DNA from 2 places in the Acetonema longum DSM 6540 genome. Region 1 is predicted to be linked to the other one. Evidence: riboswitches for the same ligand, from Rfam matches in the RefSeq annotation. Region 1 holds a riboswitch; the other holds the start of a gene.
The links. A riboswitch is a leader RNA that binds a small molecule or an ion and turns the genes downstream of it on or off. The one in region 1 is predicted to bind cobalamin.
Positions count from the first base shown of each region.

Region 2: linked by a shared signal. The riboswitch ahead of ALO_RS06515 (nicotinate-nucleotide--dimethylbenzimidazole phosphoribosyltransferase) and the one ahead of cbiD (cobalt-precorrin-5B (C(1))-methyltransferase CbiD) in region 1 are both predicted to bind cobalamin.

Region 1 covers NZ_AFGF01000269.1:61,975-68,124, reverse strand. Annotated here, with positions in the region: gene ALO_RS19635 (cobalt-precorrin 5A hydrolase) at 1-417, opposite strand, end outside; gene cobM (precorrin-4 C(11)-methyltransferase) at 408-1,169, opposite strand; gene cbiT (precorrin-6Y C5,15-methyltransferase (decarboxylating) subunit CbiT) at 1,245-1,832, opposite strand; gene cbiE (precorrin-6y C5,15-methyltransferase (decarboxylating) subunit CbiE) at 1,829-2,458, opposite strand; gene cbiD (cobalt-precorrin-5B (C(1))-methyltransferase CbiD) at 2,440-3,543, opposite strand; cobalamin riboswitch at 3,626-3,801, opposite strand; gene ALO_RS21850 (energy transducer TonB) at 4,410-5,219, opposite strand; cobalamin riboswitch at 5,692-5,875, opposite strand; gene ALO_RS19595 (hypothetical protein) at 6,028-6,150, opposite strand, start outside.
Region 2 covers NZ_AFGF01000050.1:123,059-128,906, reverse strand. Annotated here, with positions in the region: partial or broken gene ALO_RS06525 (DUF2087 domain-containing protein) at 1-741, opposite strand, end outside; gene ALO_RS06520 (guanylate kinase) at 975-1,544, shown strand; cobalamin riboswitch at 1,643-1,838, shown strand; gene ALO_RS06515 (nicotinate-nucleotide--dimethylbenzimidazole phosphoribosyltransferase) at 1,940-2,971, shown strand; gene ALO_RS06510 (sensor histidine kinase) at 3,120-4,340, shown strand; gene ALO_RS06505 (response regulator transcription factor) at 4,362-5,848, shown strand, end outside.

The DNA of each region.
Region 1 (6,150 bases):
CGGTTTTTGGTTCACATCAGTAGCAGTAGTGATAACCGGATGAGCGCCCATTGCCGCCGCCACTTTCCGGGTTAATTCATTCGCTCCGCCAAGATGTCCCGATAGCAGGCTGATGGCGTGCTCCCCGGCGTCGTCCATAACCACAACTGCCGGATCGTAACGCTTGTCCAGTACATGGGGGGCTATAACCCGGACAACGATGCCGGTGGCCATGATAAAAATCAAGGCATCATACTGATTAAAAATAATCCCCGCCAGCTTGCCCAAGTGTTCATACTCCGCTGCTCCCGTTGGATTACGGCCGGTTTTGGCATACTGATCAATGTCATGATTCTCTGTGCCGCACTGCAGCGCCTGTGCCAGTTCGCCTGCCCTCGCCGCACCTTTGGCTGTTACTGAAATAATAGCTATCCGCATACGGACTCCCGGAACATATGGCCAAAATCCGGGGAGTAAAGCCGGGACAGTTCATATTCCGCAGCCAGGCAGTCACCCACAATGATTAGCGCCGTTCTGTCTATGCCTTCTGCAGCGACAGTTGCCGCAATGGTATTCAGGGTTCCCCGCATGATTTTTTGTTCCGGCCAAGAGGCCTTCTGGACGATTGCCACCGGCGTAGCAGGTTCGTAACCGCCTGCCAGCAATCGAGCCACAACTGTCTCCACCATGTGAACGCTCAAAAAAATACACATGGTGGCATGATGAGTCGCCAGGGTTTCCAATTGTTCCTTTGGCGGAACTGGCGTACGGCCTTCTAGACGGGTAATAATCACTGTTTGCGACACGGCAGGCAGGGTGTATTCGCGTTTTAACGCCGCGGCAGCGGCAAGAAACGAGCTAACGCCGGGCACCACATCATAGGAGATATGCCGCTGATCAAGAGCGTCCATTTGCTCCTGAATCGCTCCGTAGATACTGGGATCGCCTGTGTGCAGCCGGACGACTGTTTTATTCATGGCAATCGCCTTCTCCATTACCGCCACAACCTCATCCAGTGTCATGGATGCGCTGTTATGAATCTCACTCCCTGGCTTCGCGTTATCCAATAAAACCGGGTTGACCAGCGAACCGGCGTAAATGATGACATCAGCCGACTGCAACAGGCGCTGTCCCTTGACGGTGATCAATTCAGGGTCACCGGGTCCGGCGCCGACAAAAAATACCTGCATGTTAAAACCCTTCTTTCTTTGCAATGATCAACGATGGATTCAGGGTCTGGGGTTTCCTTTCCAGCCCAGCCACATTTATTCCTTTTCCTTAATACAGGAAATTACGAAAACCGGATTCAACGCGTCAAACATATGCTTGGTCCCTGCCCGCCGCAGACGGGTCACTTGCATGCCGCTTGCCTCTACCGTATAATTTTCTTTCTTTTCCATAATAGTTACGGTTTCCAGAATTGTTTCCAGGGTTACAGCTGTGATGATCAATCGTCCCTGCTCGTATAGCAGTGCGTCGCACCGCTCCAGAACAGTTGGTAAATGACCGCCGGCCCCCCCCACGATGATTGCGTTGGCCTTTGGCAGATCTTCCAGGGCTTCAGGCGCCTCGCCGTGAATCACCCGGACATTGTCCAACCCGAAATGACGGCAATTGGTCTGAATCAGCCCGACTCCCTCCGGATTTTTTTCAACGGCGTACACAATTCCCTTCTGTGCCTGAAAAGCTGCTTCTATTGATATCGAACCGGTGCCGGCGCCGATGTCGATGACGGTATCGGCTTCGCCAATGCGGGCTTTTGCCAGAACCATGATCCGGATTTCCTGCTTAGTCATCGGGACAGAGCCGCGGATAAACTCATCATCGGCAATTCCCGGAAAGTACCGTTTCATCCCTGCACCACCATTACACAAGATTCAAATCCGGCAACGCTTTTAATCTCCGCCAGACTGAGCGCCAGTATCCTTTCGGAATCATAGGATAAATTTTCGCACAACCAGACTTTCGCCGTTTGGGGCCATCCTTGTTCCAGCAAATGTGCCGCCAGAAAGCTTGGATTGTGTACGGGATCGGTCAAGAGACCCAAGATTTTGCCGGGGATGTATCCCAGCGCCGGATTGCCGGCCACTTCCCTGCCATGCACACTGGTTAAATAAGCCTCCTGCCAAGGCAATCCGATCCGGGCGAAAGCCACCTGCACCGAACTGATGCCGGGAACTACCTCGATGATTTCCGATGGAAAGGACCGGCGAATGGCGGGCAAGAGACTATAAAAACCCGGATCGCCGGAAACCAAAACCGTCACATCAGACTGTGGCAATGCCTCCCGGATCCCATGGAGCACTTCGGACAGATTGCCGTCAATCTGTATTTGCTGTACATCCTCCCGGCCAAAAGTGGCCAATGCCCGTTTTCCTCCAGCCAGCACACGGGCCTGCTGAATTTTTTTCAGCGCTGCAGGGAGCAGGTAATCAGGCGCCCCTGGTCCTATGCCCACAATTATGACTTTATGTTCCATCCCAGGCTATCTCCTATCTGTTTTGCCGTTTGATCATACCCTAATACTTCTCCCCGCATGGTTACAATCACAGTTCCCACCGTTAAATCGCCGAACACATATTGCATTGCCCGCTCGCTGGCCTTCTGGGCCAGCAAAGGATACAGGCTGTGTAAACCTTGCTTCTCCAGAATTGGGATCGCTGCTTCCGTCGTATTGCATTGCAGAATTTCCCGTATGATCGCCTGGGAAGCGCCGGCTGCCCCGGCATAGGCTGCAATCGTTTCCATACGGGCGTCGGCCATACGATTGTGGGTATGAAAGATACCGGCGGCCACCTTGACCAGTTTGCCGAGATGACCAAACAGCAATACGCTTTTAAATTCCAGTTCAACTGCCTTTTCCAGCATAAATCCGATGAAGTTGCTGGTTTGCACAGTAGCGTCCTGGGGAAGATTGCAGCGGACGGCGATATCCTGACCGATCTTCCCCGGCACAAAGATCAGGTGCGGTTTTCCTAATGCCTTTACTACCTGCATTTGCGGCACCAGCGAATTTTTAAACGCCTCTTCGGACATGGGCTCAACGATGCCGGTAGTGCCAATCACTGACAAACCGCCGGCAATCCCCAATATAGGGTTCAGGGTACGCGCCGCAAGAGCTTCCCCGCCCGGTATGGAAACAGTAACACAGGCCCCCTGATCCTCCGGCAGAAGGTCCCGGACCGCTTTTTTAATCATGGTCTGAGGACCGGGGTTGATGGCCGGCTGACCGACCGCCACTGACAAGCCCGGCTTGGTCACGGTTCCCACCCCCGGTCCGGCCTTGATCACAATCTCCGCTGAGGGCAACAGAGTCACATCGGTGTAAATTGTTACACCATTGGTAATATCCGGGTCGTCGCCGGCATCTTTGACGACCGAAGCGCGCCCCCCGGAAAAAGTTTTCTCACTGGCTGCCACCGGCACAAACAAGGTGTGCCCCTGGGGTGTTTCTATTTCAACTATCGTCTTATGTTCGCCAAAATAAGCATACAGCGCTGCTTTCGCCGCTGCCGCGGCACAAGTGCCGGTAGTAATTCCCCGGCGCATTTTCTTTTCAGTCATGAAAAATCCCCCTGTGTGTAAACAGGGGGAAAACTGCCAATCAATTAAAAGTTATCCCACCTGCCTATCTCTCGTAGGTTATAACGGTGTGTCAGAACAGGCAGGTCTCCTGACTAAGGCTCATCGCTGTCTGCGCCTTCCCGGATTCAATCCAGTGGCACTTTGCAGAACAGGCTCCCCCTCACAGTGGCGGGACCGTGCCGGCTTTTCACCGGACTTCCCTTTTAAGCAGTTTGCACCTCTTCCCGGCTATGCAATTATGGTCATTATAATTTGATTCTGCAGTTTAATAAAGATTCCTGCCGGCTGAGGCTTACCTTTTAAAGAAATATTCCTGTTTTACTTTCTCCATAGTCCAAACGTCAGTCGCAGAGAGAATCAGGACATACAATACCAATATCAGTAAAGCAAGTGTGGCAGGCTCGCCGCCGGACCGATTGACCTCAGGGCATAGCTGGCATGAGTGAGCGGCTGGAGTTAAACGATATGCCTGATGAGGACCGGAAGCCTATCCTGCTGGGAAAAGCACCATTCCCCACTCAACAAATTCTTTTGCCAACAGGTCGATAGGAGGCCTGCAAATAAGCCTGATATAACTTCTCTTTGCTAACGCCGAATCTCTCCATGCGCCTGACAACGCTGGTCAGTGAAACCCAAAACCAAAATCCGCCATAAACGGGCGGATTCCGGAAATCGACGGCTAACACGCGTATATATCTGGGGTTATCAATAAAAGACTGCCGCAGTTTGCCGTGGCAGTGTCCCAAAGTCCTAAAAAATACGATGGACTTTTTTGGAAGCTTTGCCGTTTTTAAGGCCTCTTGAGCGTGAATCACTGCGGAGCGATATTTGTGGAGCAACCCGAATCACGCCCGCAACTTGAAAATCACCGGCAGAGTAGTAGAACATCGGATAACCTGGCCAAACCGATTTTTCGCCGGCACAAAACGCCATTGCCGTACAGCCGATATAGCCGCCTCATCCAACAGATCATAGCCGCTGGACCGATAGACAGTTACCTGTCCCGGAGCGCCATTCTCCATAATTTGGATTCTCAAAACAACCGTTCCTTCCCATCCCGCTTTTCTTGCCTCCAATGGATAGGAGGGTTTGATCTCTGCCAAAATGCGGGGAGCAGTCGAGTCACCGGACCCTGGGCCGGAACCCGGACCAATCCCTGAACCCGCACCCGATCCTACACCGGAACCGGAGCCCGACCCAGAACCCGAGCCCACACCGGAACCGGAGCCGGTTCCCAAGCCTGAACCCGAGCCAGAACTTTTATCCATAGGTTTGGCATCATCATCCCTTTTAGCGGCAAAAACGGCGTTTGCCGGCGGTTCTTTCGGCTGTTGCGGTTGTTCCGGGTGCTGCGAAATATTCTCCTCAACGCTTTCAACCGCTTCTTCTTGTTCCTGGTAAGTGGAGGGGGTCTCAGGGACAGAAGGAATCGATGCAGCCGAAGTATCCGCAGCAGATGTATCGGCGGCAAACACGGCTATTTCATCGTTGCCGCCGCCGCTGCCTCCTCCGCCGCCGCCTCCGCCTAATTCCAATTCGATATACTGTTCCGGAGCCATGACGATGATCAAGCCAAAGCCAAGCAGCAGGGTGATATGGATCACTAAAGAAATCGTCAACGCTTTGCCCCAGTCTGTTTTTTCCACCGCAATCATCAGATACCTCCCCGGGTGTCGGCCGGTAAGCCGGCGCCAATCCGCTGCTTTATTTTATCTCATATTGCCGCCGGATAGACTGCGGCGGTACGAGGGATCATTCCATCGTTTTAATAATCCGGATAATATGATCGTGGGACAATTCCTGCAAATGATAATAGGCCGCTCCCAAGGAATTTGTGACAGCAGAGGGCAAATATAAAAAAAAGGAAGTCCCCATGCGGGGACGGCAGTGCGTCTGCCGAACGCACCATACAACAACAATAAGGGATTTAAGATATGGCTAATTTTCCTCGCCAGCCAAAATAGCGTGGAAACCTTTCGACGAAAATTATAAAAGTCCCTTCCCGCAAAAGCATACAGAAAGGGACTTGTTAGCGGAGAAATCCATTGAAACAGACAATCCCGGCCAAAATAGCCGGGAAGGTAGATTACTCCATAATCCCCTCCCCATCGCTCGTGGGTAAAAAAAACGGTGACTGTTAGACAGGCAGTTCTCCTGGCTCTGGTTCTTTGCTCACCCACACCTTCCCAAGACACAAAGTCTCAGTGGCACTTTTCTGGGTTTGCTCCCCATTACAGTGGCGGGACCGCGCCGGCATTACACCGGACTTCCCTATTAAGCCCTTACGGGCACCTATCTCATTACTATTCAATTTTGTTTTATTGTAGCAAAGAATGACAATTCTGTCAAGCTGTCAAATCGCAATTAATCCGGTCTTTTGATTCTTATTTCTAATCTCATACCGTCCGAATTCAGAAAATGAAAAACATACCGACTGCATATTAATTCAACATTCCTTCACCTCTAGCGCCGGCAAAAACCCATATACTGATTCCACAGCCGCTCGGTCATATGGCAAGCGCCGCGCAGGCCCATAAACGGCAGATCGGTCAAAATGACTTCGTCATAGACAGGCATGGCGATGGT
Region 2 (5,848 bases), on a different contig from region 1:
CCCGTCCGGGGTCCGGTCCATAAAGCCGTATTCGATTAAATTCCGGCGCAGGAGAATGTAATCGTGGTAGATGGGTTTTAAGATCTCGTTCACTTCTTTTTCACTATAGTTTTTGCCGGTCTCGAAATAGTTTATGAGATGCCGCAGAATGGCTGCCCGCTTTTTCTCTTTCAGCGGGAATCTATCGAGGGGGCCATCGGGTCCCTGCTTAAAGTATGCCGCCAGAATGTGGTCAGACTCCTGCCCGGTAATAGCAAACCGCTCGTCGACCTGTTTCGAACTGCGCGGGATTTCGATGAAGGCATCTTTTTTCGGCATCCGTTCTCCCAGCAATTCCATAATCGCCAAAAAGATTTTGGCCTGTTTTTGTTTTTCCCGCAAACTGAAGCGATGATTGCGGATGGTGGAGGTACTGCCTGCATTTACGGCTTTGGCCACCTCAGCGTCGCTATAGCCGGCGTAAAAAAGCTCCAACAGGCTTTTTTGGTGTTCCGTCAACCCGGTTAACTGTTTGTCCAGGCTGGTGAGAACATGAAAGACCGAGCCATGACACTGGGCAATATGCATTTTTATATATTTTTTGGCTTCATATAACTGGCACTCGTGGGAGTATATGACTCCATCGGGAAATTTTTGGCCGCAGATGAGACAAATGAACTCATCGCTATGGGACTGATAGGTGTAACCGGCTTTGATATCCTGCAGCGATGACTGCCAAAACAGATCGGATACATCATTCATTTCAAACACCTCTTACATTTGTTTGATAAATACATAGACATTATATGATTCTGTCTATAATAAATCAAGAGTATTATTTTTCCATTGATTGTTGTGCCGGACTTTATAATTTTACAAAAATAGCCGGACAGGTAGGAATGAAAATTTATTTAGAGAATAATGACAATAAAGGCATAAGCTTGACTTAGGTATGGCTATTTCCAGGAAATAAGTCGAAGAAGGGGGAAGATAGAATGAACAAGGTATACGCTATTATCGGGCCGCCTGCTTCCGGGAAAACCTCTCTGGTAAAGGAACTGTCAAAGCAGGGTGTTCCTGTCATGGTTAGTCATACCACCAGGCCTAAAAAACAACATGAAGTACATGGGGCTGATTACTATTTCGTCTCAAAAGAAGAGTTTGGACAGCTGCAGTTGATTGAAAAAGTGACCCGGGATAATAACTTTTATGGGTTGAGCAAGGATGAGGTATTACGAAAGGTAAACCAGCATCCGGTTTCGATTGTGGATATTGACTTAGTCGGCCTGGAACAGTTGAAGAAACTTTTGGGAGGACGGGTGGAATCTATTTTTGTTCTGGTTGACAAAAACACGGTGATTCAGCGCTTAGTGACGCAAAATGCGAAACTGGAGGATATTCAACGCCAGGTGGAGCAGGCTGCCGGCAAGGGTGAGTTTGACAACTGGCAAACCGCCGATTATGTGGTAAAGAACACCGGGGCCATGGATGCGTCGGTACGTCAGATGCAGGCTATTATGGGATTGCTGTGGGCTGAACCGGCAAGCGCCACGGAAACTGTTTAGAAAGGGTGTTACTTTTTTTACCGATCCTATCAGAATTTTGTTGTGTTTTCTTTTGCCGCAGGATAATGCCATTCCCTGCAGAACCCTAACTGTAATTGAATCAGTGCCACCAAACAGGTGCCTCTCGCCAGAGAGGAGAATAGGGAAGGCGGCAGGATGCTAAAGTGTCCTGGAACGCCGCGGTCGCGCCACTGTAATCGGGGAGGAGCCTTTGCCCATGCCGGCTGGTCGCCGGGAGGCGCAAAGGTTTCGCAGAACCGTAGCCAGGAGACCTGCCTGTTTTGGCTGTCATTTGTCCCCGCGTCAGGGCGATGCCAGAAGGATGGGAAATCAAAGAAAAACCTAGCCTTTTTGGCTGGGTTTTTTTGCGAGCAATACCAAAAAGGGGGATGGATATGGACTACGAACAAGCGGTTGACCAATTGATTAACGGTGCGGCCAAGCCGCCGGGCAGCCTGGGCCTGCTGGAGAAATACCTCCGAAAGGTACTGCTGGCATGGGGCGGTCTGGAGCGGGAAGTAAGACCCCATCATTTGATTTTTGCCGCCGACAATGGGGTGGTAACCGAGGGAGTGGTCAACTATCCGGCGGAAATTACCTATCTGCAGGCGCAAAATATGGTTGACGGAAGGGCCACTATCAGCTGTTTCTGCAGCGGCAGCGGCATTCCCTATACGGTGGTGGACGTCGGCACCAAGCATCAGGAGGCGGCCGGCATCAATCGCAAAGTGGCCTTAGGTACAAAGAATTTTATGCAACAGGAAGCGATGAGCCCGGGGGAATTCCGGCAAGCCTGGGAAACAGGCCGGGAAATGGTTCGCAGCTCGGTGGAGCAGGGCTATAACCTGCTGTCATTCGGGGAAATGGGCATCGGTAATACCACTACTTCCGCGGCGGTCCTTCATGCCTTAAGCGGTATCCTGCCTGAATTTGTCGTGGGTTATGGCGCAAGTCCGGGAAATGAAGAGACCCTGAAACGTAAACGCCTGGTCGTGGCCAAAGGGGTGGAGCGGCACCGGGAGACCATGAAAACAGTAGAAGATATTTTGCGTTGCGTCGGCGGCTTTGACATTGTCGCCATTTGCGCTGCCATGGTCGAATGCGCCCGGGTTAAAACCCCGTTTGTGATCGACGGCTTTATCACGGCCGTAGCCTATGTCTGCGCTGCCAGGATGCAGCGGGAAACAGAGAAATTCGCCATTCCTTCCCATTTGTCCAAAGAGCCGGGTATGGCCTATGCGCTGCTGTTGGGTAATATCCGGGCCGAGGACGTGCCAATTCGCGCCGATATGGCGCTGGGCGAAGGAACCGGCGCCGTCCTGATGGTGTCCATCCTGAAAAATATGGTCTATGCTATTTTCCATACCGCCCGGCTGGATGATTTTGAATTATCGGCTGCGGTCCCGCCAGCGACAGCAGCCGTTTAACCAGCATAGAAAATAATTGCGGCGGAATGGTGATTTTTTGCCATTAGCAGGAAATAACTGTAGGTTTAGCAAATACTTCCCTATGAATAAACAGAAAATTTTTTCATTTTATTTCTGATGCTGCATTATTGTGCAAGGGGGAAGTAGGGTGCACAATCTCCAAGGATTTGCCTTGAGCGATATCGTCAACATGCAGGTGCTGCAGGAAATTCAAGATAGGTTTGCGGACGCCACAGGCCTGGCGGCAGTAATTGTGGATGTGAACGGGTCACCGGTAACCACGCCCAGTAATTTTACCAGGTTATGCAACTATATCCGGTCCTATCCCGAAGGATTGGCCCGCTGCATGGATTGCGACGACCGGGGCGGGCGGAAAGCAGCGAAACAGCAGCGTCCCTATGTCTATCATTGCCACAGCGGCGCCCTGACCGACCTGGCGGCGCCGATCATTGTTCAGAACGAATATGTGGGAGCCGTTCTCGCCGGCCAGGTGATCCTGCCCCAGGAGGGGTACGAGCCCAGGGCCGAAATGCTCCGGCGCCTGGTACCGCTGGGATTGGAACCGGCCATTTTGTCAGAATATTTGGATTTGGCTGAGGTTTTGCCGGAAAACCGGCTTAAAGCTTCAGCCGACCTGATTCACCTCCTGGCTAACTATGTGGTGGAAATGGGCATAGCCAATATCAGGCAGCAACAGTTAGTGACTGAAATCAAGGCTAAAGCCGACCTGGAGAATTTACTGCGGGCCGCGGAATTAAAAGCGTTGCAGTCCCAGGTGAACCCGCATTTTTTGTTTAACACTTTAAATACCATCGCCAGGCTGGCGCTGCTTGAAGAAGCGCCGCGGACCCAGGAAGTAGTTTACGCCCTGGCCGACATGCTGCGCAACAACCTGCGGGATATGGATCAATTGCGCACCGTGGAGGAAGAAGTGAAATCGGTGCGGGATTATTTCACCATTCAAAGCGTGCGGTTCGGCGACCGGATCAAAACCGATATTGATATTACCCCGTCTCTGATGGAAACGCTGATTCCGGCCCTGACGCTGCAGCCGTTGGTAGAAAATTCTATTTTGCACGGCCTGGAGCCTAAGCGGGATGGCGGCATGGTGCAAATTACCGGAAGGCTGGACGGAGACCGGGTGGTCCTGGCGGTAGTCGACACCGGCGTAGGTGTGCCGCCGGAACGCATCTATTCTATCTTCCGGGCCGAAAAACGGCCGGTTACCAAAGGACAGACCACCGGTCTGGGCATTATCAATGTCCATAAACGCATTCAGCACTTTTTTGGCAGCAAGTACGGCCTTAACATGGAAAGTAAAGTCGGTGAGGGGACACGAATCTATATTCAGCTTCCCTACCCTTCCTAAAAATCAGAGGAGAGAAACAGAATGTACAGCTTGATGATCGCTGAAGATGAGCAGCTGGAACGGCAGGCGCTGCGCTTTATTGTGGGAAAACACTGTCCTGATATTCAGATTGTCGGTGAAACCGGCGATGGGGCCGATGCCGTGCAGATCGCATCGGAGCAGGCGCCGGATATCATTCTGATGGATGTCCGCATGCCGGAAATCAATGGCCTGGAAGCCGCCAAAAACATCCGGGCCATCCTGCCGGATACGATGATTATCATGCTGACCGCCTTTGACGAATTCAGCTATGCCAAACAGGCCTTGGCTTTCGGCGCGATGGATTATCTCTTGAAACCGCTCAAACCTGCTGATCTGGTACGCACTTTGCAGGCCACAGCGGCCAAAGTGCAAGAGATCCGGCAGAAACGGCAGGAGGAAGCCCGTCTGCGCCATAGTTTGCAAGAAGCGCTGCCGGTGATTCAGATGTCTTTTGTCTATGATCTGGTTTTCCGGGAAATTCAGGATTTGCCCCATCTTAAAGAGCGGGCGGCGTTTTTGGGGCTCAAGGCCGATGCCGGTGTGGTCATGGCTGTGGATATTGACAACTTCTACCAGGTTAGCCACCGGGAATCCGAATTACGAAAGCAGCTGATCAAACAGAATGTGTTCCGGCAGATTGTGGCCGTCACCGGCGGCAGCGCCCTGGTGACACCCTTTGGCAGCGACAGTGTCATCGTACTGTTGAGCAGCATGATGCCGGCTTCGCCGGACCTGGGCAAAGAAGCGGTGCTGCCGGTTGCGGCGCAGATCCGTGACGCCGTATCCAGGAACCAGGGCATCAGCATCACCATTGGCATTGGCCGCTGGTATCAGGATCTGCGGCACATGCACAAATCCTATCTGGAAGCTGTTCATGCCCAGCGGCAGCGTTTTTTTCTCGGTGACAACCAGATCATTCATGTGGACGATGTACCGCATCCGGAGACAGGACCGTTTTATTATCCCTTTCATTATGAACGGGTGATGATGGACAAAGTCCGCTGCGGCGACCGCAAGCAGGCCAAGGAAGCCCTGCGGCAGCTGCTGAAGGAACTGTTGGCCAGCCAGGCCGGCATGGAAGCCGTCAAGGCCTGCATGCTGGAGCTGCTGATCGTTTTGTCCCGGTCGGCGGTAGAAGGAGGCGCCAATCTGGAACAACTCACTCTCCTGAATGTGGACCGCATCAACCAGCTGACCCGCTGTTCCAGCGGAGAGCAAATGCATTACTGGATGTTGGACTCTCTCGACCGGTTCCTGGACAATATGCTGGAGAACCGCAACAGCATGAATGTGCGCCTGGTCAACAGGGCCTCTGAATATATCCGGCAAAACTGCCAGCGCAATGTTTCCCTGGAGGAAGTAGCCAAGCTTGTTCATTTGAGCCCTTTTTATTTCAGCCGGCTGTTTAAGCAGGAAAAAGGCTGCAATTTTGTGGACTTCCTGACGCGGATGCGGGTGGATAAGGCCAAACGGATGCTGCAAAATGC